2 linked regions of the Azoarcus olearius genome follow. The protein of the gene in region 1 interacts with the protein of each later gene in a pairwise test. Links are inferred from orthologs where the notes say so. Each region holds a gene or a part of one and is shown in the gene's direction. Other genes may lie near its edges.

Region 1 (15,197 bases):
TTCCTTCCAGAGCCGCCCGCGGTCGAGAATGGTTCCCGCGCCGTGGAAAAATGGGCGCTGGCGCGCGGAACTCGGCCGGTTGCAGGGGCCTCTGATGGAGTGACCGCAGGCGGCTGGCGCCCGTCGGCCATGCTGCTCCGGAGTTTCGTACGCACCCGCTTCGGGTCCGAGCGACCCGCCTTCGAAGGAGGTTTCCCGATGACCATCTTCAACGCCTATCAAGCCCGTTTCGAAGCAGCACGCGAGGAAGAGATGTCGATCCAGGAATACCTGGATCTGTGCAAGACAGACCGCTCTGCGTATGCGACTGCAGCGGAACGCATGCTGATGGCGATTGGCGAACCGGAGCTGGTCGATACCCGGCTGGATCCCCGCCTTTCGCGCATCTTTTCCAACAAGGTGCTCAAACTCTATCCGGCCTTCCGCGACTTCTATGGGATGGAAGAGGTCATCGAGCACATCGTGTCATATTTCCGACACGCGGCGCAGGGGCTGGAGGAAAAGAAACAGATTCTCTATCTCCTCGGTCCTGTGGGCGGCGGCAAGTCCTCGCTGGCGGAAAAACTGAAAAGCCTGATCGAGAAAGTGCCCTTCTACGCCATCAAGGGTTCGCCGGTCCATGAGTCGCCGCTGGGGCTTTTCGACGTGGACGAAGACGGCCGGATACTGGAAGACGACTACGGGATTCCACGCCGCTACCTGAACACGATCATGAGTCCGTGGGCGGTCAAGCGCCTGCACGAATTCAACGGCGACATCACCCGCTTCCGCGTCATCAAGCTCAACCCGTCGGTGTTGCGGCAGATCGCCGTGGCCAAGACGGAGCCGGGTGACGAAAACAACCAGGACATCTCCTCGCTGGTGGGCAAGATCGACATCCGCATGCTGGAGCAGTTCTCCCAGGACGACCCGGATGCCTACAGCTACTCCGGGGGCCTGTGCCTGGCAAACCGCGGCTTGCTCGAGTTCGTCGAGATGTTCAAGGCGCCGATCAAGGTGCTGCATCCGTTGCTGACCGCAACGCAGGAAGGCAACTACAAGGGCACCGAGGGTTTCGGTGCGATTCCGTTCGACGGCATCGTGATGGCGCACTCGAACGAATCCGAATGGGTGGCGTTCAAGAACAACAAGAACAACGAGGCCTTCCTCGACCGCATCTACACGGTCAAGGTGCCGTACTGCCTGCGGATGTCCGACGAAATCCGGATCTACGACAAGTTGCTCACCCACAGCTCGCTTTCGGAAGCACCGTGCGCGCCGGACACCTTGAAGATGATGGCGCAGTTCTCGGTACTGTCGCGTCTGAAAGAGCCGGAGAATTCCAGCATCTATTCCAAGATGCGGGTCTACGACGGTGAAAACCTGAAGGACACCGACCCCAAGGCCAAGAGCTACCAGGAGTATCGCGACTACGCCGGCGTCGACGAGGGCATGACCGGGCTATCCACACGCTTTGCCTTCAAGGTGCTGTCCAAGGTATTCAACTTCGATCACCGCGAGGTCGCTGCCAACCCGGTGCACCTGATGTACGTGCTGGAACAGCAGATCGAGCAGGAACAGTTCATGCCCGAAACCGAAGCGCGCTACATGGGCTTCATCAAGGAATACCTCGCTCCGCGCTACGCCGAGTTCATCGGCAAGGAAATCCAGACCGCGTACCTGGAGAGCTATTCGGAATACGGGCAGAACATCTTCGATCGCTACGTGATCTACGCCGATTTCTGGATCCAGGATCAGGAATTCCGCGACCCCAACACCGGGGAGATTCTCGACCGCTCTGCGCTGAATGACGAACTGGAGAAAATCGAGAAACCGGCTGGAATCAGCAATCCGAAGGACTTCCGCAACGAGGTGGTCAATTTCGTGTTGCGGGCGCGCGCCAAGAACGAAGGCCGGAACCCGAGCTGGACTTCTTACGAAAAGCTGCGCGCCGTGATCGAGAAGAAGATGTTCTCGAACACCGAGGACCTGCTGCCGGTGATCAGCTTCAACGCCAAGGCCAGCGGGGACGAGCAGAAGAAGCACCAGGACTTCGTCAATCGCATGATCGAGAAGGGCTATACCGAAAAGCAGGTGCGTCTGTTGTGCGAGTGGTATCTCCGCGTCAGAAAGTCGTCGTAAGCGTGCATGGCCCGGCCTGCCGCACCGCCCTGGTGCGGCAGTACCCCATCAGGAGGCGGCATGGTTCGCATCATCGACAGGCGGTTCGACAGCAAGAACAAGAGCGCGGTCAATAGGCAGCGCTTCGTGCGACGCTTCAAGCAGCAGATCCGCAAGGCGGTTTCGGAAGCGATACAGGGACGCTCCATCCGCGACCTCGACAACGGCGAAAAGGTGTCGATTCCGGCCAAGGATCTGTCGGAACCCCATTTCCAGCACGGTAAGGGCGGCATCTGGGAGCAGGTGTACGCCGGCAACGACCAGTTCTCCAGCGGTGACCTGATCAACCGGCCGCTGGGGGGCGGGTCGGGTGGCTCGGGCAGCGGCAAGGCGAGCAACGAGGGCGAAGGCGAGGACGATTTCGTCTTCCAGCTATCGCGGGAAGAGTTTCTCGACATCTTCTTCGACGACCTCGCGCTGCCGAATCTCGTGCGCACGCAACTCGCGCGCATCACCGACTACAAGACCCAGCGCGCCGGCTTCACCAACAGCGGTGTGCCGGCCAACATCAACATCGTCCGGTCGATGCGGGGAGCGCTTGGCCGCCGCCTGGCGCTCGGTTCGCCTTACAGCAGCCGGCTGCGCGAACTCCAGCGCGAGCTCGAGGACGCCCTGCTGCGTTTCGGCGAGGACAGCGACGAAGTGCGGGCGCTGCGGGACGAGATCGGCAAGCTGCGGCAGAAGATCGACAACATTCCTTTCATCGACAGCTTCGACCTACGTTACAACAACCGGGTCAAAGTGCCGCAGCCCACCACGCAGGCGGTGATGTTCTGCGTGATGGACGTGTCGGGCTCGATGGACGAAGAGAAGAAGGCGACGGCAAAACGCTTCTTCATGTTGCTCTACCTCTTCCTGAACCGTACCTACGAGCATATCGACGTGGTTTTCATCCGCCATCACACGGTGGCCAAGGAAACGGATGAGGACGAGTTCTTCCATTCGCGCGAATCGGGCGGCACCGTGGTGTCCAGCGCGCTCAACCTGATGCGCGACATCGTCCGCGAACGCTATGCGGGCGGGCAGTGGAACATCTACGGCGCGCAGGCTTCCGATGGGGACAACTGGGACAACGACTCGCCGATCTGCAAGGACGTGCTCGGCAACGACATCCTGCCGTGGTGCCAGTACTTCGCGTACATCGAAATCACGCCCGGAGAGCCGCAGAACCTGTGGCGCGAATACGAGAAGCTGCAGTCCGCTCACGTCAACTTCGCGATGCAGCGCATCGAGAAGGCGGCCGACATCTACCCGGTGTTCCGGGAACTCTTCAAGAAGACACTCGCATGAAGCGACACGCCACGAAGATGACGCCGCTGCCGAGCGGGTCCGAATGGTCCTTCGATGCCATCGAGCGCTACCACACCGAGATCGCCCGGGTCGCCTCGAACTACCGGCTCGATACCTATCCTGTACAGATCGAGATCATCACCGCCGAGCAGATGATGGACGCCTACGCCTCGGTGGGCATGCCGGTGAACTACCACCACTGGTCGTTCGGCAAGCACTTCCTCGCCACCGAGAAAGGCTACCGGCGCGGACAGATGGGACTGGCGTACGAAATCGTCATCAATTCCAATCCCTGCATCGCCTACCTGATGGAGGAGAACACGCTGCCAATGCAGGGCCTGGTGATTGCGCACGCTGCCTATGGCCACAACAGCTTCTTCAAGGGCAACTACATGTTCCGCACCTGGACCAATGCGGACGCGATCATCGATTACCTCGTCTTCGCCCGGAACTACATCGCCAGCTGCGAAGAGCGCTACGGCGAGGAAGAAGTCGAACTGCTGCTCGATTCTTGCCACGCGCTGATGAACCTCGGAGTGGACCGCTACAAGCGCCCGCCCAAACTGTCGCTTGCAAAGGAAAAGCTGCGCCAGGCCGAGCGTGAGGAATACCTGCAGGGCCAGGTGAACGACCTGTGGCGCACCCTCCCCCAGATGGAAGCCCGCACCGGCGCGGTGGCAGAACGGCGCTTTCCGGACGAGCCGGAGGAAAACCTGCTCTACTTCATCGAAAAGAACGCGCCGCTGCTCGAACCCTGGCAACGCGAGGTGGTACGCATCGTGCGCAAGATCGCGCAGTACTTCTTCCCGCAGCGGCAGACCCAGGTGATGAACGAGGGCTGGGCGACGTTCTGGCACTACACGCTGCTCAATACCTTGTACGACGAAGGATTGCTGGCCGACAGCTTCATGCTGGAGTTCCTGCAATCGCACACCAACGTGGTTTACCAGCCGCCGTACAACAGCCGCTGGTACAGCGGGATCAACCCCTACGCCCTCGGCTTTGCCATGTGGCAGGACATCCGGCGCATGTGCGAAAACCCCACCGAGGAAGACCGTCGCTGGTTTCCGGACATTGCCGGCAGCGACTGGCGCGACACCTTCGAATTCGCGATGCGCAATTTCAAGGACGAAAGTTTCATCGCCCAATACCTGTCGCCCAAGGTCATGCGCGACTTCCACATGTTCGCCATCCTCGATGACGACCACCAGGACAAGCTCAAGGTCTCCGCCATCCATGATGACGCGGGCTTTCGGCGCGTGCGCGAAGTGCTGTCGGACCAGTACAACCTTGGCAGCCGCGAGCCCAACATCCAGGTCTGGAATGTCGATTTGCGCGGTGACCGCTCGCTGACCCTGCGGCACCAGGAGTACCGCCGCCGCATGCTGGGTACCACCACCGAGGAGGTCATCAAGCACGTCGCGCGGCTGTGGGGCTTCACCGTCCGGCTTGAAGCAGTGGACGAACACGGCGGAGTGGAATTGATTCACGAGGCCCGGCTGGAGAAGCGACGCGCCAACGGACTCGCATGAGCAGGCTGTAGAATCGGCCGCCTTGCCCCCCGGAGTCCATCATGTTCGCGCCCGCCCAGCCCATCTGTCCTGTCGCCGGCATCCGTGCGATCGAAAAGACGCTGATCCCGAGCGCCCGGCCGTCGTTGATGGAACGGGCGGGCCGGGCCGCCGCCGAGGACGCGGTGCGATTGTTGATCGACCGGCCCGGGCCGGTGCTGGTCGCATGCGGACCCGGAAACAACGGGGGCGACGGTTTCGTGATGGCGCGCCAGTTGCTGCAGGCTGGACGGGAGGTCACCGTCGCCTTCGCCGGAACGGCCGACGCTTTGCCCCCGGACGCCGCCAAGGCCTACGCGGACTTTGTCGCCGCCGGTGGCACCTGGATTCCCGAACTTCCGCCGGTGCCGGCGCGCGGGTGGGCGCTGGTCGTCGACGCCTTGTTCGGAATCGGACTCGGACGGCCGGTCACCGGCCGGCTGGCCGCGTGGATACAGACGCTCAATGCGCAGTGCGCTCCGCGCATGGCGCTCGACATTCCGAGCGGACTCGATGCCGACGCCGGCCGCCTGATGGGCGAAACCTTCCGCGCGACGCACACCACCACCTTCATTGCGCTGAAGCCCGGTCTCCTCACGCTCGACGGACCGGACCACTGCGGCGAAATCTCGCTGCAACGGCTCGAGATCGACGCCCCTTCCTGGGCGCCCGACGTCGGCTGGGAGATCACGCCGAGCCTGTTCGCGAAGCAGTTGCAACCGCGCCCGCGCAACACCCACAAGGGTCGCTACGGCGATGCGGCGGTACTCGGTGGCGACAGCGGCATGGCCGGCGCGGCTCTGCTGGCAGGGCGTGCCGCACTGTGGCTCGGCGCCGGCCGCGTCTACTGCGGGCTTCTGGATCCGGCAGCACCGTCGGTAGACGTGCTGCGCCCCGAACTGATGCTGCGCCGGGCCGAGGCGCTGCCGGAGGCGCTCAGTGCGCTGGCGGTGGGGCCCGGTCTCGGCCGCAGCGGCGCCGCCGCCGACCTCGTCGCGCAGGCCATCGAGCGGGATATTCCGCTGCTGATCGACGCCGACGGACTCAACCTCGTTGCAGAAAGTGCCGAACTCGAAGGGCGACTCGTGAAGCGCACTGCGCCGACGCTGCTGACCCCCCACCCGGCTGAAGCCGGCCGCCTGCTCGATTGCGACACCGCCGAGGTGCAGCAGGACCGCGTCGCGAGCGCGCGCGAACTCGCCCGCCGCTACCGGGCCACGGTTGTGCTCAAGGGCTGCGGCAGCATCATCGCCACCGCGGACGGGCTTTGGTATATCAACGGCACCGGGCATCCCGGCATGGCGACAGCCGGCATGGGCGATGTGCTGAGCGGTGTCGTGGTCAGCCTGCTCGCGCAGGGGTGGCCGCCGACCGATGCCATGATTGCCGGCGTGCATCTGCACGGGGCCGCGGCGGATCGCCTTGCGCGCGAGGGCGTGGGCCCGGTCGGCCTCGGTGCCGGCGAGGTGGTCGAGGCTGCGCGCGGCGTCTTCAACGGTTGGCTGGTGGCGCGCAGCCGTTCGCCAGGCTGGGGTGCAGCCGGCCTTTCCTGAAATCCCTTCACTATTCCTTTGGTAGCGTCGCCGCAGCATACAATGGCGCGCCCCGCGTTGCCCCGTCCGCCCACGCCATGCAGAAACTCAGCGTCGATCGTCTTCGCCCCGGCCTCTACGTATCGCTCGCATCGGTGGGCTGGATGCGCCATCCCTTTCTGCTCAACGAGTTCCGCATCTCCTCGGAAAAGCAACTCGCTGCGCTGCGCGAACTTGGAATTGCAACGATCGACTGGGATCCTGCCCGCAGCACCGCCGAGCCGCTGCCAGAGACACAACCGGCCGGCGGCAGCGAGGACGATACGGTCGATTTCGGCGCTGCAGCGCTCGATGCCATGCTGGACGAAAAGCGAGCGCGACTGGAGCACCTGCGTCAACGCCGCGAGGGCCTTGCCCGCCGTGAGCGCCAGTTCGAACAGGAGGCTGCGGCTGCGGCCGAGATACTGAAGGGCTTTCCCGCCCGCGCCAACGAAGCGCACGCGCGGTGCAAGGCCCTGGTGGCCGATGTCGTCGCCGGCCTCGTCGGCACCGAATCGATGGTGGTCCATCTGGTCAACCAGAAGGCGCGCGATCCTGGCCCCTCCGCCCACGCGCTCAACGTGATGGTGTTGTCGCTGCTGCTTGGCCGCGCCGCGCGCCTGCCGGAGGACGAACTGCGTCTGCTCGGCGTGGGCGCCCTGCTCCACGACCTCGGCAAGGCCGAGCTGCCGCCACGCATCGTCCGCGCGGCCGAGCGCACGCCGCCGGAGGAAACGTACTACCGCGCGCACATCGGCTACGGCATCAAGGCGCTCGCCGCGGTGCGCGAACTGCCGGTGGCGGTACGCAACATCGTCGCCTGCCATCACGAGCACAGCGACGGCAGCGGCTTTCCGAACGCGCTGGCCGGCGAAAAGATTCCGCGGCTTGCCCGCATCGTCGCCATCGCCAACCGCTACGACAACCTCTGCAATCCGTTCGACCTGACCACTGCAAAGACGCCGTCGGTGGCGCTGCGCCAGCTGTTTGCGGCCGAGGGCAAGCACTTCGACGGCGCGCTGTTGCAGCTCTTCGTCAAGACGCTCGGGGTGTTTCCACCCGGCTCCTTTGTCCAGCTCTCCAACGGGGCGACGGGTCTGGTCATCGAGACCCACGAAGACGATCTGCTGCATCCGCTGGTCATGCTGTATGACCGCGACGTGCCCCGCAGCGAAGCCATGCTGCTCGACCTCAAGGAGGTCGAACTCAAGGTGGAGAGCGCGCTCAGCCCCGCGCGCCTGCCGCTGGAGGTCGTCGAATACCTCGCCCCGCGCGGCCGCGTGGATTACTACGTCGAAGGCGCCGGCGGCTGACCCCCGCGCCCTCCCCCTACGCCCCCTCTACCCGGCCTCGATGAGTTCCTCCCGACATTTGCTCCGCGCCGTCGCCATGCTGCTGGGCGCGCTGTTCTTCTTCGTACTGCTCGACGCCACCGCCAAACACCTGGGCCAGACTTACCCGGTGCCCATGCTGGTGTGGGCGCGCTATGCCGCCCACTTTGCGCTGATGCTGGTTTTCCTCGGCCCCTCGATGCGTTTTCGGCTGGTGGCTACCCACCGGCCTGCGCGCCAGGTCGTGCGCGCGGTTTGCTTGCTCGGCACCACGTTCTTCGGCATCGCCGCGCTGACACGGATGCCGCTGGCCGAAACCACCGCGATCGTGTTCGCGGCCCCGCTGATCGTGACCCTGTGCGCGCGTCCGCTGCTCGGCGAGCATATCGGCGTATTGCGCTGGATCGCGGTGCTGATCGGCTTCGTTGGCGTGCTGCTGATTGCCCGCCCCGGCAGCGGACTGGTCCGGGAGGGGGTGATGCTTGCGCTCGGCGGCGCCTTTTCCTATGCCGCCTATCAGATCCTCACCCGTCAGCTCTCGCCCACCGAGAATCCGGTAACGATGCTGTTCTACACCGCGATGATCGGAACGCTGGCAATGTCGGTGCTGCTGCCGTGGATCTGGAGCGGGCCGATGCCCGGCTGGCGGGACGGGCTGATGATCATGTCGCTCGGTGCCTTCGGCGGTATCGGCCACTTCCTGCTGACGCGCGCGTTCCGGGACGCGCCCGCCTCGGTGCTTTCGCCCATCCTGTACGTCCAGCTGGTCTGGGCCACCGTGGTGGGATGGATCGCTTTCGGGCATGTGCCGGACGGTGCCGCGATGCTGGGTATCCTGACTATCGCCACCGCCGGCGCCATCATCGCCATCGACAGTCGCCGGGTGCCGGCCGCCGGACGCCACAAGGCCTGAGCCACAACATCGAGATGCCCCGCGGAGGCCGGGCGCCCTTGCGGTGCTAGAATCGCCGTCCCGCAACTCGACCGTCTCCCGTCATGACAATCTCAGAGCAACTCCGCGTCGAGATCCAGCGCAACGTATCCGCCTCGCTGGCGGAAGACATCGGCACCGGTGACCTCACCGCCCGCCTCATCGCGGCCGAAACCGAAGCGCGAGGCCGCGTCATCACCCGTGAAGACGCCGTGGTCTGCGGCACCGCATGGTTCGACGCGACCTTTGCCGCCCTGAGCCCGACCACCTCGGTGCTGTGGCACGTGCGTGACGGTGAACGGGTCGAAGCGGGGCAGCTGCTGTGCGAGGTGGACGCCAGCGCGCGCGTGCTGCTGACGGCTGAGCGTACCGCGCTCAACTTCCTGCAGCTCTTGTCCGGCACCGCCACCGTCACCCGCCGCTTCGTCGATGCCGTGGCCGGTACCCGCGCCAAGATCGTCGATACCCGCAAGACACTGCCCGGTCTGCGTCTGGCGCAGAAGTACGCGGTATCCGTCGGCGGCGGCACCAATCACCGGGTTGGCCTCTACGACGGCATCCTCGTGAAGGAAAACCACATCATCGCTGCCGGTGGTATCCGCCAGGTGGTGGAGCAGGCGCGAGCGATCGCGCCGTCCAACGTCTTCATCGAGGTCGAAGTGGAGAACCTCGACGAGTTGCGCGAAGCGCTCGATGCCGGCGTCACCATGGTGTTGCTGGACAACATGAGCCTGGAAGAAATGCGCGAAGCGGTGAGGATCACCGCCGGGCGTGCCGAGCTTGAGGCTTCGGGCGGCGTCAATCTCGAGCGCGTGCGCGCGATCGCCGAAACCGGTGTGGACCGGATATCCATCGGCAGCCTGACCAAGGACGTCCGCGCGCTCGACCTCTCGCTGCGGCACGTCGAGGAATAAGGGGCGCAAGCGGCCGCAGCACTTCGCGTGTTGCGGCCTTGCCCTTGCCCGCTACGCGGCGCGGAACCAAGACTGGAGCCCCGCCGCCGTCACATCCCTTTGCCCCGCCGAGGCCCCCCCGGCGATCCGAAGCCGCCTCGGCCACGTCAACGGACGCGGCCGAAGCACCACAACGGGGTCAGACCCGGGTAGTGATGAAGCGCTTCACGGCCTCGACATCCGGCGCCATCACTTCCACGCGCTGCGGCAGCGCTTCGATGCCTTCGAGGTCTGCAGGACGCTCGGGCTCACGGCCGAGCGCTTCCTGGATGGTTTCCGCAAACTTCACCGGCAGCGCGGTTTCCAGCACCAGCACCGGCACGCCGGCGGGCACTGTGTCCGCCTTCTCCCAAGCCACCTTTACGCCGTCCGCGGTGTGGGTGTCGATCATCACGCCGTACTTGTCGAACACCTTGCGGATGGTCGCGAGGCGGTCGGCGTGCGAACTGCTGCCGGAGGCGAAGCCGAAGCCGCCGATGCGGGAGAACTCGCCGGACGCGGTCAGATCGAAAGCGGCACCGCCGTCGACCTGCTTCCACAGCGCGGCCACCTTCTGCGGATCGCGGCCGACGAGGTCGAACACGAAACGCTCGAAGTTGGACGCCTTGGAGATATCCATCGACGGGCTGGAGGTGACATGGGTTTCCGCCGCCTTGCGCGGGCGATAGACGCCGGTGCGGAAGAACTCGTCGAGCACGTCGTTTTCGTTGGTGGCGAGGATCAGCTTGGCGACCGGAAGACCCATCTGGCGAGCGATATGGCCGGCGCAGATGTTGCCGAAGTTGCCCGAGGGCACGCAGAACGCGACCTGCTGGTCATTGCTCTCGGTGGCGGCGAAATAGCCCTTGAAGTAATAGACGATCTGCGCCGCGACCCGCGCCCAGTTGATCGAGTTGACCGCGCCGATCTTGTACTTCGCCTTGAAGGCGTGGTCGTTGGAGACCGCCTTCACGATGTCCTGGGCATCGTCGAACATGCCGGTGACGGCGATGTTGAAGATGTTGCCGTCCTGCAGCGAGTACATCTGGGCACGCTGGAAGGCGCTCATCTTGCCGTGCGGCGACAGCATGAACACGCGCACGCCGTGCTTGCCACGCATCGCGTACTCCGCGGCGGAGCCGGTGTCGCCCGAGGTGGCGCCGAGGATGTTGATGGTCTCGCCGCGCTTGGCCAGCACGTACTCGAACAGGTTGCCGAGCAACTGCATCGCCATGTCCTTGAAGGCGAGCGTCGGGCCATTGGAAAGCTCAAGCAGGCCAAAGCTGCCCTTGCCCGCGGCATCCTTCTCCAGCCAGTGCACCGGGGTGATGTCGGCGGGGTTGTCGCCGGCGCGCACGTGGCGGTAGACATCGGCGGTGTAGGTCTTGTCGCAGATCGCCTTGAGGTCGGCGGCGGGAATGTCGGTGATGAACTTCGACAGGATGGCGAAGGCCAGGTCGGCGTAGGAGAGCTTGCGCCAGGCGTCGAGTTCGGCGCGGGTCACCTGCGGATAGGTTTCCGGCAGGTAGAGGCCGCCGTCGGGCGCCAGGCCGCCGAGCAGGATGTCGCAGAATTCGGGATTGGCGGGCTGGCCGGCGTGGCCGCGGGTGGAGATGTACTTCACGGAACAGTCCTCGGGATCAGCGGATGTGCGCAGCGCGCCGGGCGGAGCGAACGCAAAGGCGAGAGTTTAGCGAAAGCAGGCCGGGGCTTCGCGGCTTTGTGCCGGCGGTAAACGAAGAATCGGCGCCGGAGCGCCGACTCAGCTTTAACCCGGCAGCGCTCAGAGGTTTTCGAGCCGCAGCTTGGTGACCTTGCCCACCACCACCGGCAGCGCTTCGATCTTGGCGATCGCGGCGTTGGCGTTCTTCTCCACCGTCTGGTGGGTCAGCATGATGATGTCGGTCTGCGCTTCGCCTTCGCCCGGCTCCTTCTGGATCATCGCGTCGATCGAGATGTCGCTGTCGGCGAGGATGCGGGTGATGTCGGCGAGCACGCCCGGCTTGTCATCCACCCGCAGGCGCAGGTAGTAGGAGGTGACCACTTCCTCGATCGGCAGAACCGCCACGTCCTGTACCTGGTCCGGCTGGAAGGCCAGGTGGGGCACGCGGTGTTCCGGATCGGCGGTGTGCAGGCGGGTGACGTCGACCAGGTCGGCGATGACGGCCGAGGCGGTCGGCTCTGCGCCGGCACCCTTGCCGTAGTACAGCGTCGCGCCGACGGCGTCGCCCTGCACCAGCACCGCGTTCATCGCGCCTTCCACATTGGCGATGAGGCGCTTTTCCGGGATCAGCGTCGGATGCACGCGCAGTTCCACGCCTTCGTCGCGGCGGCGGGCGATGCCGAGCAGCTTGATGCGGTAGCCGAGCTGCTCCGCGTAGCGGATGTCGGCGGCGTCGAGCTTGGTGATGCCTTCGACGTAGGCCTTGTCGAACTGCATGGGGATGCCGAAGGCGATCGCGCTCATGATGGTCGCCTTGTGGGCGGCATCGATGCCTTCGATGTCGAAGGTCGGGTCGGCTTCGGCATAGCCGAGCGCCTGGGCTTCCTTCAGCACGTCGGCGAACGGCAGGCCCTTGTCGCGCATTTCCGACAGGATGAAGTTGGTGGTGCCGTTGATAATGCCGGCCAGCCACTGGATGCGGTTGGCGGACAGGCCTTCGCGCAGCGCCTTGATGATGGGGATGCCGCCGGCCACCGCGGCCTCGAAGGCGACCATCACGCCGCGTGCCTGCGCCGCGGCGAAGATTTCGTTGCCGTGGACCGCGAGCAGCGCCTTGTTGGCGGTAACCACATGCTTGCCGTTCTCGATCGCCTTCAGCACCAGTTCGCGGGCGATGCCGTAGCCGCCGATCAGTTCGACGACGATATCGACTTCGGGGTCGGTCACGACCGCGAAGGCGTCGTCGGTGAGCTTGACCCCGCCGCCGGTGACGCTGCGGGCGAGCTCGAGGTTCTTGTCGGCCACCGCGGTAATTCGGATCGGACGCCCGGCGCGACGCGTGATTTCTTCTTCGTTGCGTTTGAGGACGGTGAAGGTACCGCCGCCGACGGTTCCGATGCCCAGCAGGCCAACGTTGATCGGTTTCATTCAGTGCTTCCGTTTCTGTCGTGTGAAAGGTGGTTCGGTGAGGTTCAGGTGCCGTGGCGCTTGCGATAGCCTTCGAGGAAGCGCGCAACGCGGCCGATGGCGTCGCGCAGGTCGTCCTCGTGCGGCAGGAAGACCAGGCGGAAGTGGTCCGGATCGGGCCAGTTGAAGCCCGTGCCCTGCACCAGCAGCACGCGCTCGGCTTCGAGCAGTTCGGCAATGAAGGCCTGATCGTCCTCGATCGGGTAGATCTTCGGATCGAGGCGCGGGAACATGTACAGCGCCGCCTTGGGCTTGACGCAGCTCACGCCGGGGATGGCGGTGATCAGTTCGTGCGCGAGGTCGCGCTGGCGCCGCAGCCGGCCGCCGTCGGCGACGAGGTCGTCGATGCTCTGGTAACCGCCCAGTGCGGTCTGGATCGCGTATTGGCCCGGCACGTTGGCGCACAGGCGCATCGAGGCCAGCATGTTGAGGCCTTCGATGTAGTCCTGGGCGTTGCGCTTGTCGCCACACACCACCATCCAGCCGGCACGGTAACCGCAGGAACGGTAGTTTTTCGACAGGCCGTTGAAGATGATGGTCAGCACGTCTTCCGACAAAGCCGCCAGCGAGGTGTGCACTGCGCCTTCGTACAACACCTTGTCGTACACCTCGTCGGCGTACAGGATCAGGTCGAACTCACGCGCCAGCGCGATGATGCCTTTCAGCACCGCTTCGGGGTACAGCGCGCCGGTCGGGTTATTCGGGTTGATCACCACGATCGCGCGGGTGTTGGGCGTGATGCGCTCGCGCATGTCGGCCAGATCGGGCAACCAGCCGTTGCCTTCGTCGCAGATGTAATGCACCGGCGTGCCGCCCGAAAGGCTCACCGCCGCGGTCCACAGCGGATAGTCCGGCGCGGGAACCAGCACTTCGTCGCCCGGGTTGAGCAGCGCGTTCATCGCCATCACGATCAGCTCGGACACGCCGTTGCCGATGTAGATATCTTCCATGCCCACACCCTTGATGTGCTTCTGCTGGGTGTAGTGCATCACCGCCTTGCGCGCGGCGAAGATGCCCTTGGAATCCGAGTAGCCCGCCGAATTCGGCAGGTTGCGGATCATGTCCATCTGGATTTCTTCGGGCGCGTCGAAGCCGAACGAGGCGAGGTTGCCGATGTTCAGCTTGATGATCTTGTGGCCCTCGTCCTCCATCTGCTTTGCGCGCGTGAGCACCGGACCGCGGATGTCGTAGCAGACGTCCGCCAGCTTGGCGGATTTGCGCACGGCGCGCGGCGTGGAGAGCGGTGACGGACTCGCGGCGGCTGCACCGGCCTCGACCGCAACCAGGGGTTCGGTGGGGGCTGGTGCCAGATTCAGAGTCTTCGCCGCGTTCATGTCCTTGTCCTGTAAAGCGTAGATGGGATGGGCCGGCGGAATTGCCGGGCATCGGTCGGGAGCATCCACGCGCAGCCGCCGCCGCGCGCGAAAGGCTGTTATCTTAGCCCCGCGGCCGCAGGCCGGCAATTTGGCCCTCGCGGCCGCCAGAACGGATTTCCGACATGAAGCTCAACCAGGACCAGAACGCAGGGATCAACATGGTGACCGGCTACGGGGCCGATCACCTCATGGTGAACAAGGTACGGCACGAGGGCAGCCTGTTGCTCACGGCGGACCGCATCGTGGCCGGCTGGGCGGCGGGCGGTTTCGAGGGCCTGACCGAAGCCGATTTTGCCGCCGCGCGCGACCTCGGCGTCGAGATCGTGCTGGTCGGCACCGGGGCGCGTCAGCGCTTTCCGCAACCGGCGCTGCTCCGGCCCCTGATCAACGCCCGCATCGGCTTCGAAATCATGGACCTCGCGGCAGCCTGCCGCACCTACAACATCCTCGTCGGCGAAGGCCGTTCCGTTGCGGCGGCGCTGATCCTCGACCCGCCTGCCTGACCGCCTCAAGCCCGCCCTTGGGGAGGCGGCGACGTAAACCACAATGGCAGGTAGCTCAGTACCTGCAGCGTGACGAGGATGCCCAGTGCGACGCCCAGCGCCGCCGCCATCGCCATGCCGCCTCCGCGCAGGTGGTCCACGATCAGGCCGATGCCCCACTGCACTGCGAAGGCGCCGGCAAAGGCCATCAGGTTTACCGCGGTGCTGACGCGTGCGAACAAGGCGCGCGGAAAATGCGACGCGGCCGCGAGGTAGGACTGCGCATTCACCGCCGACAGCAGCCCGAGCAGGAACCACGCCGGGAACAACGGCGCAAGGTCGAACACGATCGCCGCCTCCACCGCCAACATGCCCGCATAGCCCAGCCGCATCAGGTGCAGCGGCCGCACCCCGCGCCGAGACAGGTGCGTACCCCAGGCGCCG
Region 2 (15,220 bases), 1.3 Mb from region 1 along the record:
GTGCTGGGCAATTACGCTGATCCCGGCATGGAGATCGAGATCGCGCTGCGCAAGCACGACCTGCCGTTCGAATTCTCCAGCGAAGCGAAGGCCGACACGCGCAAGCTGCCGACCGCTGTGCGCAAGAAGGATTGGGCGGGGCGCGAGGACATCACGGCGCTGCCGCTGGTGACGATCGATGGCGAGACTGCCAAGGATTTCGACGACGCCGTGTATTGCGAACGCCAGGGCCGCGGTTTCCGCCTGGTGGTCGCGATCGCCGATGTCTCGCACTACGTCGAAGCAGGCAGTGCGCTCGATCGGGATGCGTACGAGCGCGGCAACTCGGTGTACTTCCCGCGCCGGGTCATTCCGATGCTGCCGGAAAAGCTCTCCAACGGACTGTGTTCGCTCAACCCCCAGGTCGAACGCCTGTGCATGGTCGCGGACATGGGCATCTCGATGACCGGTGAGATCAAGGCCTACCGTTTCTATCCTGCGGTGATGTTCTCCCACGCGCGCCTCACCTACACCAAGGTTGCCGCGGCGCTCTACGACAACGACGCCACCGCGCTCGACGAAATCGGCGGGCTGCTGCCGCACCTGGAGAACCTGGACAAGCTGTTCCGGGTGCTGCTGAAGGCGCGCGCCAAGCGCGGTGCGATCGACTTCGAGACCACCGAGACGCGGATGATCTTCGACGACAACGGCAAGATCGAGCGCATCGTCCCCGAAACCCGCAACGACGCCCACCGCCTGATCGAGGAGTGCATGCTCGCGGCCAACGTGTGCGCGTCCGATTTCCTGCACAAGAACGATCATCCCGCGCTGTACCGGGTGCACGAAGGACCGACCCCGGAAAAGCTCGAAAAGCTGCGCACCTTCCTGTCCGAATTCGGCCTGCCGCTGGGCGGAGGTGACGAACCGCGCGCCAAGGACTACGCCGCGCTGCTCGACAAGGTCAAGGACCGGCCCGATGCCCAGTTGCTGCAGACGGTGATGCTGCGCTCGCTGCGGCAGGCGGTGTACAGCCCCGACAACGTCGGGCACTTCGGCCTCGCCTACGAGGCCTACACCCACTTCACCTCGCCGATCCGCCGCTATCCCGACCTGCTCGTGCATCGCGCGATCAAGGCCGTGCTCGCCGGCGAGCACTACGCCGCGGGCGACTGGGACGACATCGGGCTGCACTGTTCGACGACCGAACGCCGCGCCGACGAAGCCACGCGCGACGTTGTTGCCTGGCTCAAGTGCTACTACATGCAGGACAAGGTCGGCGAGGAGTTCGAAGGCAGCGTCTCGGCGGTCGTGCCCTTCGGCCTGTTCGTCGCGCTCGATGGCATCTTCATCGAAGGCCTGCTGCATGTGTCCGAACTCGGCGCCGATTATTTCCACTACGACGAAGCCCGCCACGCGATGCTGGGCGAGCGTACCGGCAAGCAGTTCCGCCTGTCCGATCGGGTGCGTGTGCAACTGGTGCGGGTCGATATGGAAACCAACAAGATCGACTTCCGCCTGGTCGAGGGGCCGCTGCTTGCCAAACCGGCGCGAAAGGCAGCCGCCCCTGCAACCGAAGCGCTCGTCGAGGTGCCGCAGGACGCCGCTGCTCCCGTCGCCCCCGCTGGCGGCCGCAAGCGCAAACCGGCCGTGGAGAAGGCGCCGCAGCGCGCCACGGAAACGGTAGAATCGCCGCCCCCGCAGACGGCGGCGGCGAAGACGAAGCGCGCGCGGAAGGCGCCGGTCGTCGAGGTGGCAGCGGAGGCGACCCCGACGGCCGCGGCAGAGCCGGCGAAGGCCTCCGCGACGCGGACCCGGCGCCGCAGCGCAGGGGCTGTGGCCGAAACCGCCGCGGTGACGGCCGGCACGGCTGCTTTCCAGGCGGAGACGCCGGCGGACGCGGTGGTCGCCGAGTCGGCGCCCAAGGCGAAGACCAGGAAGACGGTCAAGCGGGCCGGGCAGGAAGACGGCGTGGCGTCGGCAGGCGAAAGTGTGCCGGCGGAGCCCGCCGCGCCGGCCAAGACCCGTCGCAAGACTGCGGCGCCCGCGCCGGTACCCGAGGCGAAGGCGAAGCCTGCGACCAGGACGCGTGCCGCCAAGCCTGCTGCGCCGGCGGAGGCACCGGCGACAGAACAAGCGCCCTCCGCCGGGGCGGCGCCGCGCAAGCGTGCCGCGCCGAAGACGACCGCCGCGGCCCGGCCCGATGCGGAGGACGCGCCGACGCCGAAGGCACTGACTACCAAGAAAGGCGCGAAGGCCAAGGCGCCGGCAGCCGTAGCCGCCGGCGCGGCAACGGGCGCGAAGGCCGCTGCGCGCAGCAGGGCCAGGGCCACCACGACAACCGAAACCGGCGACAAGGCGGAGCCCGCCAAGCCGGCAACAGCAAAGAAGGGTAAGCGCATTGGCTAAACCAGCAGAATCCTCGGCCACGCGCCTGATCTACGGTTTTCACGCGGTATCGGCCAAGCTCCGCCACGCGCCCGAGGCGGTGCTGGAGGTCTATCTGTCCGGCGACCGCAAGGACGCGCGGGTCAAGAAATTCCTCGCGACTGCGGAGGCGGTTGGCACCCGCATCGTGCCGAGCGAACACGAGCGGCTCGACGCACTGGTGGGCACGCGGCGCCATCAGGGCGTGGTGGCGCGCATCGACGCCACCCGGCGTGAGATCAAGCTCGCCGACGTGCTTGACAACCTCGACGAGAACGCGCTGATCCTGGTCCTCGACGGCGTGCAGGACCCGCACAACCTCGGCGCCTGCCTGCGCGTGGCAGATGCCGCCGGCGCCCACGCGGTGGTCGCACCCAAGGACCGCGCGGTCGGCCTCAACGCCACCGCCGCCAAGGTCGCCAGCGGTGCGGCCGACACGGTCCCCTACATCACCGTGACGAATCTGGCGCGCGCGCTGCGCGAAATGCAGGAAGCCGGCGTGTGGGTGGTGGGCGCGGCCGGCGAGGCGGAGAAATCCGTCTACCAGGTGGACCAGCGCGGCCCGCTCGCATGGGTGCTCGGGGCCGAAGGCGACGGTCTGCGCCGCCTGACCCGCGACACCTGCGACGAGCTGGCGCAGATTCCCATGCACGGCTCGGTCGAAAGCCTCAACGTGTCGGTGGCGAGCGGCATCTGCCTGTTCGAGGCCCGCCGCCAGCGCGCCGACGTTAGCGCCTGAAGCCCCGCGCGGGCGGCGGGGGGACGCACGGCCACTATGGGTGGCATGCAACCTGCATGCACGCTTGGCCGCAAGGTTACCGTTGTCGTTCCCGGCCCGAGGGCGTATACGCGCCCGGAGCGCGCGCCGGGATTGCCTATGATGCTGAAGCAAGGAGAGAAGCGATGAAGTCCGCGCTGGGTTTCCTGGTCGCGGCCAAGCGCTGCGAGATCCACGGGCTGGAGCAGCTCGAAGTGACCTGCGGCCTGGTCAAGGGTGTCAGCGAGCTGGTGCACATGCTGCAGAAGGAGCGTGGCGCTTCCAATGTGTTCCTGGCCTCGCGCGGCAGCCGTTTCGCCGACAAGCGCAGCGAACAGGTTGCCGCCACCGAGGCGGTCGAGATCCAGGTGCGCGACCTGTTCGACCGCCTCGCCACGGATTCCGCACGCATGGCCGGCGGCATGCGTCTTTTCAGCCGTATCGCCTACGTGCTGCACGCGCTCAACGCCCTGCCGGCGCTGCGCGAACAGATCGAAGGGCTGCGCCTGGGGCCGGAGCAGGCCACGCATTCGTTCAGCGAACTGATCGCCGGGTTGCTGGCGGTGGTGTTCGAGGCCGCGGACACCGCGGTCGACCCGGCGATTTCGCGTGCGCTGGTGTCGCTGTTCAATTTCATGCAGGGCAAGGAGCTGGCCGGGCAGGAGCGCGCGGTCGGTGCCGCCGCGTTGGCCGCCGGGCGCTTCGAGGCCGGCGAGCAGCAGCGCATGCTGCACCTCATCGAGGCGCAGGAGCGCTGCTTCCAGCTCTTCATCGAGTTCGCCGATCCCACGCTGCGCACGATCTGGCGCAACGCCCAGGTCGCGCCGGAGATCGCCGAACTGGAGCGCATGCGCCGCATCGCCACGACGACGCCCGCCGGGCGCCCGGTGGACGACACCAGCCAGCGCTGGTTCGACTGCGCCACCGCGCGCATCGACGTGATGCGCCAGGTGGAGGATTGCGCCACCAACGCGCTGCTGCAGCTGTGCGAGAACACGCTGGCTGCCGCGCGCACCGAACTCGCCGAGCACGCCGCGTTGCTCGACACCCTCGAGGCCGCCGGCGGACCGGATGTGCTGCCGCCGGCGGCGCTGTCGGCACTGGTGGAGCGCGCCGGTGTGACGGCACCGGCAGGCGCGCCGGCCGCGCCGGAAGCGCTGCACGCGGCCGATGGGCTGGGGCCGCAGCTCGGCCGCTCGGTATTCGAGCTGATGCAGGATCAGGCCCAGCGCCTGCAGACCATGAGCGACGAACTCAACACCGTGCGCGCGGCGCTCAACGAGCGCAAGGTGGTCGAACGCGCCAAAGGCCTGCTGATGGCAAGCCGCGGTCTCAGCGAAGAAGAGGCCTACAAGCTGCTGCGGCAAACCGCGATGAACCAGAACCGCCGCCTCGTCGAGGTGGCCGAAGCCACGCTGGCGCTCGCCGACGTGTTGCGATCCGAATAGGCGATCGCGCTGCGCCGCGGGCCTTCGGCCTGTGGTGCAGATCCTCCGATTGACCGCACTCGCATTGTGCGAATTGTCGACTTGTCGCACTGCAGCAGTGCGCCCCGGTTGTCGGTGCTTCCTCAAAATCTCCCTTAAAACCGCGTGGTTGCGCGCTTTTGCTGTGCACCACGCGGTTGGCACGCTTGCTGCTAAAGAGGTAGCAAGCTGAACCAACGACGGTTCGGCGTTCGATGACCGAACACTGGACAACGGCGTCCATTTCTTCTCCGCACGGATGTGGGGACGGAAATGGACGCCTTTTTGTTTTTTGGACTTCGCCTAGGAGCGCGAGATGACCAAGCAGACCTTCACCACCCCCGAACTGTCCCGCCGGGGCTTTCTCAAGGCCAGCGCCGCGGCGGGTACCGCGACGCTGCTGTCCGGGCTCTTCCCCGGTGGCGTGTGGGCGGCGGGTTCCGACGCGCCCGAGAAGAAGGAAATCAAGGTCGGCTTCATTCCGCTGACCGACTGCTCGTCGGTGGTGATGGCCGCGGCGCAGAAGTTCGACGAGAAGTACGGCATCAAGATCGTGCCGAGCAAGGAAGCGAGCTGGGCCGCGGTGCGCGACAAGCTGGTCTCCGGCGAACTCGACGCCGCGCACGTGCTGTACGGCCTGGTCTACGGCGTGCACCTCGGCATCGGCGGGCCGAAGAAGGACATGGCAGTGCTGATGACGCTGAACAACAACGGCCAGGCGATCACGCTGTCGAACCAGCTGAAGGAGAAGGGCGTCATCGACGGCGCCTCGCTGAAGAAGGTGGTCGCGGCGAGCCCGGCCGGCACCTACACCTTCGCGCAGACCTTCCCCACCGGCACCCACGCCATGTGGCTCAACTACTGGCTGGCGGCCAACGGCATCAACCCGCTGCAGGACGTGAAGTCCATCGTGGTGCCGCCGCCGCAGATGGTGGCCAACGCGCGGGTCGGCAACATGCACGGCTACTGTGTCGGCGAACCCTGGAACCAGCGCGCCATTGTCGACGGCGTGGGCTTCACCGCCGTCACCACGCAGGATATCTGGGTCGATCACCCGGAGAAGGTGCTCGGCACCACGGGCGACTGGGTGACCAAGAACCCCAACGCTGCGCGCGCGCTCACCGCCGCAATCCTGGACGCCTCGCGCTGGATCGATGCGTCGATCGCTAACCGCCGCACCACCGCGGAAACGGTGGCGGCACGCTCCTACGTCAATACCGACATGGACGTGATCCTGGGCCGCATGCTCGGCCGCTACGAGAACGGCCTCGGCAAGACCTGGGACGACGCCAACGCGATGAAATTCTTCAACGACGGCGCGGTGAACTTCCCCTATCTCTCGGACGGCATGTGGTTCCTCACCCAGCATCGGCGCTGGGGGCTGATCGACAAGGACCCCGACTACCTCGGCGTCGCCAAGGCGATCAACCGCATCGACATCTACAAGCAGGCCGCCACCGCGGCCAACGTGGCCCTGCCCAAGAGCGACATGCGCAGCAGCAAGCTGATCGACGGTGTGGTGTGGGACGGCAAGGATCCGGCGAAGTACGCCGCCGGTTTCAAGATCAAGGCCTGAGTCAAGGAGCGAGCAAATGGCGACTGCAACTGTGACGGTGGAAGAGGCGGCGGCCGTGGCGGCCCCGCTGGAGAGCGGTCCGGCGCGTAGCGTGGCGGCCCGCAACGACAAACCGGCGCCCGCGCCGGTGCAGGCGGCACCCGCCGCCGAGCCGCGCACCAGCCGTGCCGGCGAATGGCTGGGCGCGATCGTGCGCGCGGTGCTGCCGCCCGTCATCGGCCTCGCGCTGCTGGTGGGGCTGTGGCACCTGGGCACGATGAACGGTGGCGGCCTGCCCAGCCCGGCCAAGACCTGGAACGCGGCGGTGGTGCTGTTCTCCGACCCGTTCTACCAGGCCGGTCCCAATGACCAGGGCATCGGCTGGAACGTGCTCTCCTCGCTGCAGCGCGTTGGCATCGGCTTCGGCATCGCCGCGCTGGTGGGCATTCCGGCCGGCTTCATGCTGGGCCGCTTCGCGGTGCTGTCGCAGATGATGAACCCGATCATCAGCCTGCTGCGCCCGGTGTCGCCGCTCGCCTGGCTGCCGATCGGCCTGCTGGTGTTCCAGCGCGCCGACCCGGCGGCGACCTGGACCATCTTCATCTGCTCGATCTGGCCGATGATCCTCAACACCGCGCAGGGCGTCACCCGCGTGCCGCAGGACTACCTCAACGTCGCCCGCGTGCTCAACCTGTCGGAGTGGAAAGTCTTCACCAAGATCCTGTTCCCGGCGGTGCTGCCTTACATGCTCACCGGCATCCGCCTGTCGATCGGCACCGCGTGGCTGGTGATCGTCGCCGCGGAAATGCTCACCGGCGGCGTCGGCATCGGCTTCTGGGTGTGGGACGAATGGAACAACCTCAAGGTCGAGCACATCATCATCGCCATCTTCGTGATCGGCACCGTCGGCCTCATCCTCGAACAGGCGCTGATGCTGATCGCGCGCCGCTTCAACTACGAAAGCCGTTAAGGAGTCGCGACCATGAGCAAGAAGATCGTCCAGATCGAAAAGGTCGGCCAGACCTTCGAGACCAAGAAGGGCAAGTTCACCGCGCTGCGCGACATCCACCTCGACATCCACGAGGGCGAGAGCATCAGCCTGATCGGCCACTCCGGCTGCGGCAAATCGACGCTGCTCAACCTCATTGCCGGTCTCACCCGGCCGACCTCGGGGGTGATGCTGTGCGACGGTCGCGAGATCGCCGGTCCCGGCCCGGAGCGCGCGGTGGTGTTCCAGAACCACTCGCTGCTGCCGTGGCTGACCTGCTTCGACAACGTCTATCTCGCGGTGGAACGCGTCTTCGCCCGCAAGGAAGGCAAGGCCAAGCTCAAGCAGCGCACCCACGAGGCGCTCGCGCTGGTCGGCCTGACCCACGCCGAGAACAAGTATCCGCACGAGATCTCCGGCGGCATGAAGCAGCGCGTCGGCATCGCCCGCGCGCTGTCGATGCAGCCGCGCATCCTGCTGATGGACGAGCCGTTCGGCGCGCTCGATGCGCTGACCCGCGCCAACCTGCAGGACGAGCTGATGAAGATCCTCGCCGCCACCAAGGCCACCATGGTGATGGTCACCCACGACGTGGATGAGGCGGTGCTGCTGTCCGACCGCGTGGTGATGCTGACCAACGGCCCGGCGGCCACCATCGGCGAGATCCTCGAGGTCAAGCTGGAGCGCCCGCGCGACCGCCTGGCGCTGGCACACGACCCGCAGTTCGGCGAATGCCGCGCCGCGATCATGGAGTTCCTGTACCAGAAGCAGCTGCGCGTCGCGGCCTGAGCACCCCGACCCACTGGCGGCCGGTTCCCTGCGGGGGCCGGCCGCCTGTCGTTTACGCGGCCATGCGATGTTGTGGTGCAGCATCGCGGGCGATGCACCAGCCCGGTGCTGCGCGGGCATGCCAGAGAGCCCTCAGGCTGTCCGTTTGTGTCTGAAATATTAAATAGAATCAATCAGTTGTCGGTTGATTCCCACTCTGGCACCGCTCTTGCATTCACACACGCAAAGGCCGGGGCAACGAGGCTCCGGCACTGTGCTGATGCAAGGCATGCGGACAACGGCGTCCGCCGTTTCCCGGTTCTGCGGAACCTGTGGAAACGGCGAGACGCCGTTTTTTTTCGCCTCAAGTTTGACGTTGGAGGGTTCGATCATGGCCAAGGTAACGCTTGTCGGGGCAGGGCCCGGCGCGGCTGATCTGCTGACTGTTCGTGCGGTGCGCGCCATTGGCCAGGCCGATGTGCTGCTTGCCGATGCGCTGGTGACCGAGGAAGTGCTGGCACTCGCCAAGCCGGGTGCGCGCGTGCTGCGCGTCGGCAAGCGCGGCGGCATGAAGTCCACCGCGCAGGACTTCATCCACCGCGTGATGGCGCGCTACGCCCGCCGCGGCTGCGCGGTGGCGCGCGTCAAGGGCGGCGACCCCTTCCTGTTCGGCCGCGGCGGTGAAGAGGCCGAATACCTCGAAGCGCTCGGCATCGAGGTCGAGGTGGTGCCGGGTCTCACCTCCGGCATCGCGGTGCCGGCGGCGGTCGGCATTCCGGTCACCCACCGCGCCCATACCCACGGCGTCACGCTGGTTACCGGCACCGCCGGCGACGGCCGCGACGAGCCAAACTGGGCGGCGCTGGCCAAGTGCGGCACCACGCTGGTGATCTACATGGGGCTGGGCCGGCTGCTCAACATCGTTGCGCGCCTGATCGCCGCCGGCATGCCGCCGGACACCCCGGCCGCGGCGATCGCCTCGGGCACGCTGCCGGGCCAGCGCCACGTCAAGGGCACGCTGGCCGACCTGCCGCTGCGCGTCACTGCCGAAGGCCTCAGCTCGCCGGCCATCATCGTCGTCGGCGAGGTCGCCGCGCTTGCCCGAGTGCCCGGACTGGCGATGGATGAGTCCGACGTGCGCGCGCTCGCCGCGTGAGCCAGGAGAGCGCAATGCGCAAACAGAAACTCGTCATGGTCGGCAACGGCATGGCCGGCGTGAAGACGCTGGAAGAGCTGCTCAAGCACGCGCCGGATGCGTTCGAGATCACCGTGTTTGGCGCCGAGCCGCACGGCAACTACAACCGCATCCTGCTGTCGCCGGTGCTGGCGGGCGAAATGAGCCTGCCGGAGATCATGCTCAACGACATCGGCTGGTACCGCGCCCACGGCATCACGCTGCATGCAGGCCGCCGCGTGGTGGAGATCGACCGCGCCCGCCGCATCGTGCGCGCCGACGACGGCACCGAGGCCGCCTACGACCGCCTGCTGCTCGCCACCGGCTCGGCGCCTTTCATCCTGCCGGTGCCCGGCCGCGAACTGCCCGGGGTGATCGCCTACCGCGACATCGCCGACACCGAGGCGATGATCGACGCGGCCCGCCAGCACCGCCACGCGGTGGTGATCGGCGCCGGCCTGCTCGGCCTCGAAGCGGCGAATGGCCTGGTGCTGCGCGGCATGGACGTCACGGTGGTGCATCTGGGCGGCTGGATCATGGATCGCCAGCTCGACCAGCCGGCGGCAGAGCTGCTGCAGGCTTCGCTCGAAGCCAAGGGCATGCGCTTCCGCCTGCAGGCACAGACCGCGGCGCTGCTGCCGGGGGCGGGCGGGCGCGTTGCTGCCGTGCAGTTGCAGGACGGCAGCACGCTCCCGGCCGATCTGGTCGTGATGGCCGCCGGCATCCGCCCCAACACCGCGCTGGCCGAAGCGGCCAAGCTGCGCTGCGAACGCGGCATCGTCGTCCACGACACGCTGCAGACAGTGACCGATCCGCGCATCTATGCGGTGGGCGAATGCGTCAATCATCGCGGTACCGCTTACGGCCTGGTGGCGCCGCTGTTCGAGCAGGCCCGCGTCTGCGCCAACCATCTCGCCGGCCACGGCATCGGCCGCTACACCGGCTCGGTAACCTCGACCAAGCTCAAGGTCACCGGCGTCGATGTGTTCTCCGCCGGCGACTTCATGGGCGGCGAAGGCTGCGACGAGATCGTGCTGCACGACCGTGCCGGCGGCATCTACAAGAAGCTGGTGCTCAAGGAGAACCGGCTTGCCGGCGCGGTGATGGTGGGCGACACCGCCGACGGCGCCTGGTACTTCCAGCTGGTGCGCGAGGGCGGCGACGTTTCGGCGCTGCGCGACCACATGATGTTCGGCCAGCGCTTCACGCAGTCCCAGCTGGCGGGCGCCGCCTGCCCGGGCTGAGCGCGCGGCGACGGCGAGACGCAAAGGAATGAAGACATGGAGCCCCACATGAACCTGGCCGACCTGGGCCTGAAGGCCAACGAAACCCGCTCGGTGTGCTGCTACTGCGGCACCGGCTGCGGCGTCATCGTCGAGCGCGACGGCGGCCGCATCACCGGCGTGCGCGGCGACCCGGCGCATCCGGCCAACTTCGGCCGGCTGTGCACCAAGGGCTCCACGCTGCACCTGGCCGCCGCGCCCGGCGGCCGCGCGCTGTACCCCGAACTGCGCAGCACCCGCGCCGACAGCCGCCGCCGCGTCGGCTGGGACGAGGCGCTCGACACCGCCGCCGACCGCTTCGCCGCGATCATCCGCGAGCACGGCCCGGACGCGGTCGCTTTCTACATCTCCGGCCAGCTGCTGACCGAGGACTACTACGTCTTCAACAAGCTCGCGCGTGCGCTGGTCGGCACCAACAACATCGATTCCAACTCGCGGCTGTGCATGTCGAGCGCGGTGGCCGGCTACAAGGGCACGCTCGGTACCGACAGCGTGCCGGCCAGCTACGAAGACCTCGCGCTCGCCGACCACCTGCTGATCACCGGCGCCAACCCCGCGTGGGCCCACCCCATCGTGTTCCGCCGCATCGAGGAGGCGAAGCGCGCCAACCCCGACCTCTTCATCACCGTGATCGACCCGCGCCGCACCGAAACCGCCGAGTTCGCCGACCTGCATCTGCAGATCGCTCCCGGCACCGACGTGCTGCTCTACAACGCGATGCTGCACGTGCTGTTGTGGGAAGACCTGATCGACCGCGACTTCATCCGCGACCACACCAGCGGCTTCGACGCATTGCGCGAGCAACTCGCTGATTGTTCGCCGGCCAAGGTCGCCGGCCTGTGCGGCGTGCCCGCCGACAAGATCGTCGAGGCGGCGCGCCGCTTCGGCAAGGCGCGCGGCGCGGTGTCGCTGTGGTGCCAGGGCCTCAACCAGTCGCACCACGGCGTCGCCAACAACAGCGCGCTGATCCATCTGCATCTGGCCACCGGCCAGATCGGCCGCCCCGGCGCCGGCCCGTTCTCGCTCACCGGCCAGCCCAACGCCATGGGCGGCCGCGAAGTCGGCGCCATGGCCACCATCCTGCCGGCCCACCGCGACCCCGCCAACGCCGACGACCGCGCTGATCTCGCCCGCCTGTGGGGCGTGCCGGCACTGCCGGAAGCGCCGGGCCTGGCCGCGGTGCAGATGTTCGACGCGATCGGCGAAGGCCGGATCAAGGCGGTATGGATCGCGTGCACCAACCCGGCGCAATCGCTGCCCGACCAGGACAAGGTGCGCGCCGCGCTGGACAAGGCCGAATTCGTCGTCGTCCAGGAAGCCTTCGCCGACACCGAAACCGTGCCCTATGCCGACCTGCTGCTGCCGGCGGCGAGCTGGGGCGAGAAGTCCGGCTCGGTCACCAACTCCGAGCGCCGCGTCAGCCGCGTGCGCGGCGTGGTGCCGGCGCCCGGCGAAGCCCGCCCCGACTGGGCGATCGCCGCCGATTTCGCGCGCCGCCTGCAGACCCGCCTCGCGCCTGCTGCTGCGGCGGGCTTCGACTGGGCCGACGAGGCGGCGGTGTTCGCCGAGCACGTCAGCCTGTCCGCCGGCCGCGACTGCGACATGAGCGGCCTGTCCTACGGCGTGCTCGAAGCGCTCGGCCCGCAGCAGTGGCCGTACCCGCAAGGCGCCGGCGGCGGCACGCTGCGCCTCTTTACCGACGGCCGTTTCAACACCGCCGACGGCCGCGCCCGCTTCAATCCGGTCGGCTTCCCGGTGCGCCACGCGCCGTTGCCGGAACCGACCGATGCCGCTCACCCCTTCGTGCTCACCACCGGCCGCCTGCGCGACCAGTGGCACGGCATGAGCCGCACCGGCAAGGTCGCCGCGCTGTGGGGCCACACCCCGCGCGCCGAGGTGGCGGTGAACCCGGCCGATCTCGACCGCCGCGGCCTCGCCGCCGGCCAGCTGGTCAAGGTCGCCAGCCGGCGCGGCGCGCTGGTGCTGCCGGTGGCCGCCGACAGCGGCGTGGCCCCCGGCCAGGCATGGATTCCGATGCACTGGGGCGGCGCCACGCTGGCACAGTCGGGCACCAACCTGGTGACCTCGGCGGCAACCGATCCGGTGTCCAAGCAGCCAGCGCTGAAGCAGGCGGCGGTGTCGATCGCCCCGGTGGACTTCGGCTGGCGCGCGGCGTGGGCCGCGCAGGCGCGCGACGGCGCCGAGGCGGTGGCATGGATGGCGGCGCTGCAGCCGCAGCTGGCCGCCTTCGGCTATGCCGCGCTGTCGCTGGCGGGCCGCGAGCGCAGCGTGGTGGTGCTGCAGGTCGCCGACACCGCGCCGGCACCCGCCGAACGGCTCGCCGATATCGACCAGCTGTTCGGCTGCGTGGCCGACGACCACGCGGTGCTCGCCTTCCGCGACAGCCGCCGGGGCATCGACAAGCGCGCCCGCATCGCCGATGGCACGCTGGTTGCTATCCGCCTCGTGGGCGAAGTGGCGGCGGCCGACTGGCTGATTGCCGCGATCGTTGCAGGCGAACCCGCCGAGCCGCTGCGGCCGTGGCTGTTCGCGCCGCTGTCGCGCCCGCCCGCCGGGCTTGCCAGGGCCGAGCGCACGGTGTGCAACTGCTTCGGCATCGGCGAGCAGCAGATCCGCGAGGCGATCGGCGGGGGCGCCGACCTCGACGCGCTGCAAGGCGCACTCAAGTGCGGTACCGCCTGCGGCTCCTGTCTGCCCGCGCTGCGGCGCATGGTGGCGGAAGGGGCTGTCGCGGAGGTCGCTGGCGCGTGAAACCGGCGGGTACGCCCGCCACACCACAGGAGCAAGGGATGACGACGATGGCGATGGCGACGGCGGCGCGCGCCCGCGCAGTTCCGTGGCGACCTGCGCGCGGGCTGCTCGGATTGTGGGGTGCCACGGTGGCCGCAACGAGTGTTCTGTTCCTCGCCGAGGGCATCGCGCTGCAGGCCGTGGGCGCACTCGGCATGCTGGCCGCACTGGTGGCGGCGCTGCGCGCGGGGGGGCGGTTCGAGCGCCGGCTCGCGGAGCTGGATGCCTTTGCCGCGGCCTGCGCCGGCGGCCACTTCACCGCCCGGCTCACTACGCCGGCCGATGACGCGCTGACGCCGCTCGCCGAGCACCTCAACGCGGCCGTGCGTTGCATTGCCCAGGTGCTGGCCGAACTGGATCGCGCCGGTGCCGAACTGCGCAACGTCTCGCGCGAAACGCTGGCCGATGTGGCGGCCGGCGAGGCCGGCGTGCGCAGCCAGCGCGACATCACGGTGTCGTCCGCGGCGACGCTGGAACAGTTGATCACCAGTCTGGCCGCCACCCGCGATGCGGCGGCCGACGCCGCCCAGGCGGCCGAAGGCGCTGCGCGCGAGGCGGCACGCGGCGAAGCGGAGGCGGGCGCCGTTGCCGCCGCGATGGGGGCGGTGGCTGCCGACGTGGATGCCGCAGCGGACGTGGCCACGGCCCTGGCGGAGCGTTCGCGCCGGATCGAGGGTATCGCGGCGACCATAGGCGGCATCGCCGCACGCACCAACCTGCTCGCGCTCAATGCCGCGATCGAGGCGGCGCGGGCGGGCGAGGCGGGGCGCGGCTTCGCCGTGGTGGCGGACGAAGTGCGCCAGCTTGCCGACGGCAGCGCTGCGGCGACCGCCGAGATCGGCAGTCTGATCCAGGAGGTGTTGGCCGAGGTCGACCGGCTGGCGCGTGTGATCGGCGACACCCGCCGCAGTGCCGGCGACAGCTGCGCGCGGGCGCAGGCCGCCGCAAGCTTGCTCGCGACCATCCGCGACGCCGCCGGCCAGACGCAGCTGCGCATCCGCGAGATCGCCGAGGCGAGCGCCGAGCAGAGCATCGCCGGCGAGCGGATTGCGGGCGATGTGGAACAGGTCGCGCGGCTGGCTGACGACAACGCGCTCCGAATCGGCGAAAGTGGTGAACTCGCGCGCTACCAGGACGAACTGGTGGGCCGGCTCGAAGAGCGGCTGGGCGCGTACCGCTACGAATAGTCGCGGCGCGCTCTATCGGCCGCGCCTGGGCCGGGCGGCGGTGGAAACAGGATCAGCAACGGGACGCAGCAATGATGGAATGGCAAATGGGCATGGCCGCGGCGCTGGGCGGCGCGGCGGCGCTGTGGGCGTTGCACCGGGTGTTCGGGGCCGGCGCGGCCGCCGGCGGCCGCCGCGCGCTGGCGGCGCTCGGCAGCGTCGGGCGGCTGACCGAACTGATCGCCCAGGTGCAGCAGCACCGCGGCATGAGCGGCGCCTGGCTGGCAGGCGATGCGAGCTTCGCCAACCGCCTGCCAGCCCGCCAGGCGGCGGTGGCGGCCTTGTTCGATGCGCTGGTCGAGGACGCCACGCGCGAGGACTTCGAGCGCCTGCCGTGCTTCGGCAGCGCCGAACTCGAGGCTCTGCAGCGCGACTGGCAACAGCTGGTGGAGCAACTGCCGCGCTTGAGCCCGGAGGAGAGCTTCCTGCGCCATTGCCGGCTGATCGCCGTGGTGCTCGGCTGGCTGGGAGCGCTGGGCGAGGCCCGCATCGCCCAGCAAGGCGCGGCCAATCTGGCGCCCGCGGTGCGCAAGGCGGTGGCGGATCTGCCGGCGCTGGCCGAATGTCTCGGCCAGGCACGCGCGCTGGGCAGCGCGGTGGCGGCGCGCGGCCGCTGCGCCCCGGTGGCGCGGGTGCGGCTGCATTTCCTGGTGTCACGCGCGGGCGGCCTGCTTGCGCGCGCGGCGCAGGGCGCCGGCGCTGGCGCCGCGCGTCCGGTCGGCGCGTTCCTGCAGGCCCTGCGAGAGCGCGTGCTGCAGGGCGAGCGCGTCGGCATGGACGCGGCGACCT

Evidence for each region.
Region 2: the proteins of dqs_RS10835 (region 1) and rlmB interact in binary tests that used the Escherichia coli proteins (3 or more experiments, as listed by UniProt). The link is inferred for Azoarcus olearius from one-to-one orthologs.

What each region holds. Positions count from the first base shown.
Region 1 is NZ_CP016210.1:2,348,729-2,363,925, forward strand. The notes cover bases 4,313-7,288. They hold dqs_RS10835 (bifunctional ADP-dependent NAD(P)H-hydrate dehydratase/NAD(P)H-hydrate epimerase), read left to right. Parts: upstream 4,313-5,023; coding sequence 5,024-6,553; downstream 6,554-7,288. Other genes in these bases: dqs_RS10830 (SpoVR family protein), read left to right, coding at 4,313-4,982; dqs_RS10840 (HD-GYP domain-containing protein), read left to right, coding at 6,631-7,288. In the rest of the region: dqs_RS10820 (PrkA family serine protein kinase), read left to right, coding at 199-2,121; dqs_RS10825 (YeaH/YhbH family protein), read left to right, coding at 2,182-3,450; more of dqs_RS10830, read left to right, coding at 3,447-4,312; more of dqs_RS10840, read left to right, coding at 7,289-7,884; dqs_RS10845 (DMT family transporter), read left to right, coding at 7,925-8,815; nadC (carboxylating nicotinate-nucleotide diphosphorylase), read left to right, coding at 8,899-9,747; thrC (threonine synthase), read right to left, coding at 9,926-11,389; dqs_RS10860 (homoserine dehydrogenase), read right to left, coding at 11,549-12,856; dqs_RS10865 (pyridoxal phosphate-dependent aminotransferase), read right to left, coding at 12,901-14,229; dqs_RS10870 (Mth938-like domain-containing protein), read left to right, coding at 14,394-14,774; dqs_RS10875 (MFS transporter), read right to left, coding at 14,780-15,197. UniProt on the Escherichia coli protein: Bifunctional enzyme that catalyzes the epimerization of the S- and R-forms of NAD(P)HX and the dehydration of the S-form of NAD(P)HX at the expense of ADP, which is converted to AMP.
Region 2 is NZ_CP016210.1:1,045,937-1,061,156, forward strand. The notes cover bases 1,261-4,259. They hold rlmB (23S rRNA (guanosine(2251)-2'-O)-methyltransferase RlmB), read left to right. Parts: upstream 1,261-2,377; coding sequence 2,378-3,142; downstream 3,143-4,259. Other genes in these bases: rnr (ribonuclease R), read left to right, coding at 1,261-2,385; dqs_RS05000 (nitrate regulatory protein), read left to right, coding at 3,307-4,259. Outside these bases: more of rnr, read left to right, coding at 1-1,260; more of dqs_RS05000, read left to right, coding at 4,260-4,608; dqs_RS05005 (ABC transporter substrate-binding protein), read left to right, coding at 4,943-6,202; ntrB (nitrate ABC transporter permease), read left to right, coding at 6,219-7,151; dqs_RS05015 (ABC transporter ATP-binding protein), read left to right, coding at 7,164-7,958; cobA (uroporphyrinogen-III C-methyltransferase), read left to right, coding at 8,329-9,093; dqs_RS05030 (nitrate reductase), read left to right, coding at 10,392-13,166; dqs_RS05035 (methyl-accepting chemotaxis protein), read left to right, coding at 13,205-14,392; dqs_RS05040 (nitrate- and nitrite sensing domain-containing protein), read left to right, coding at 14,464-15,220. UniProt on the Escherichia coli protein: Specifically methylates the ribose of guanosine 2251 in 23S rRNA.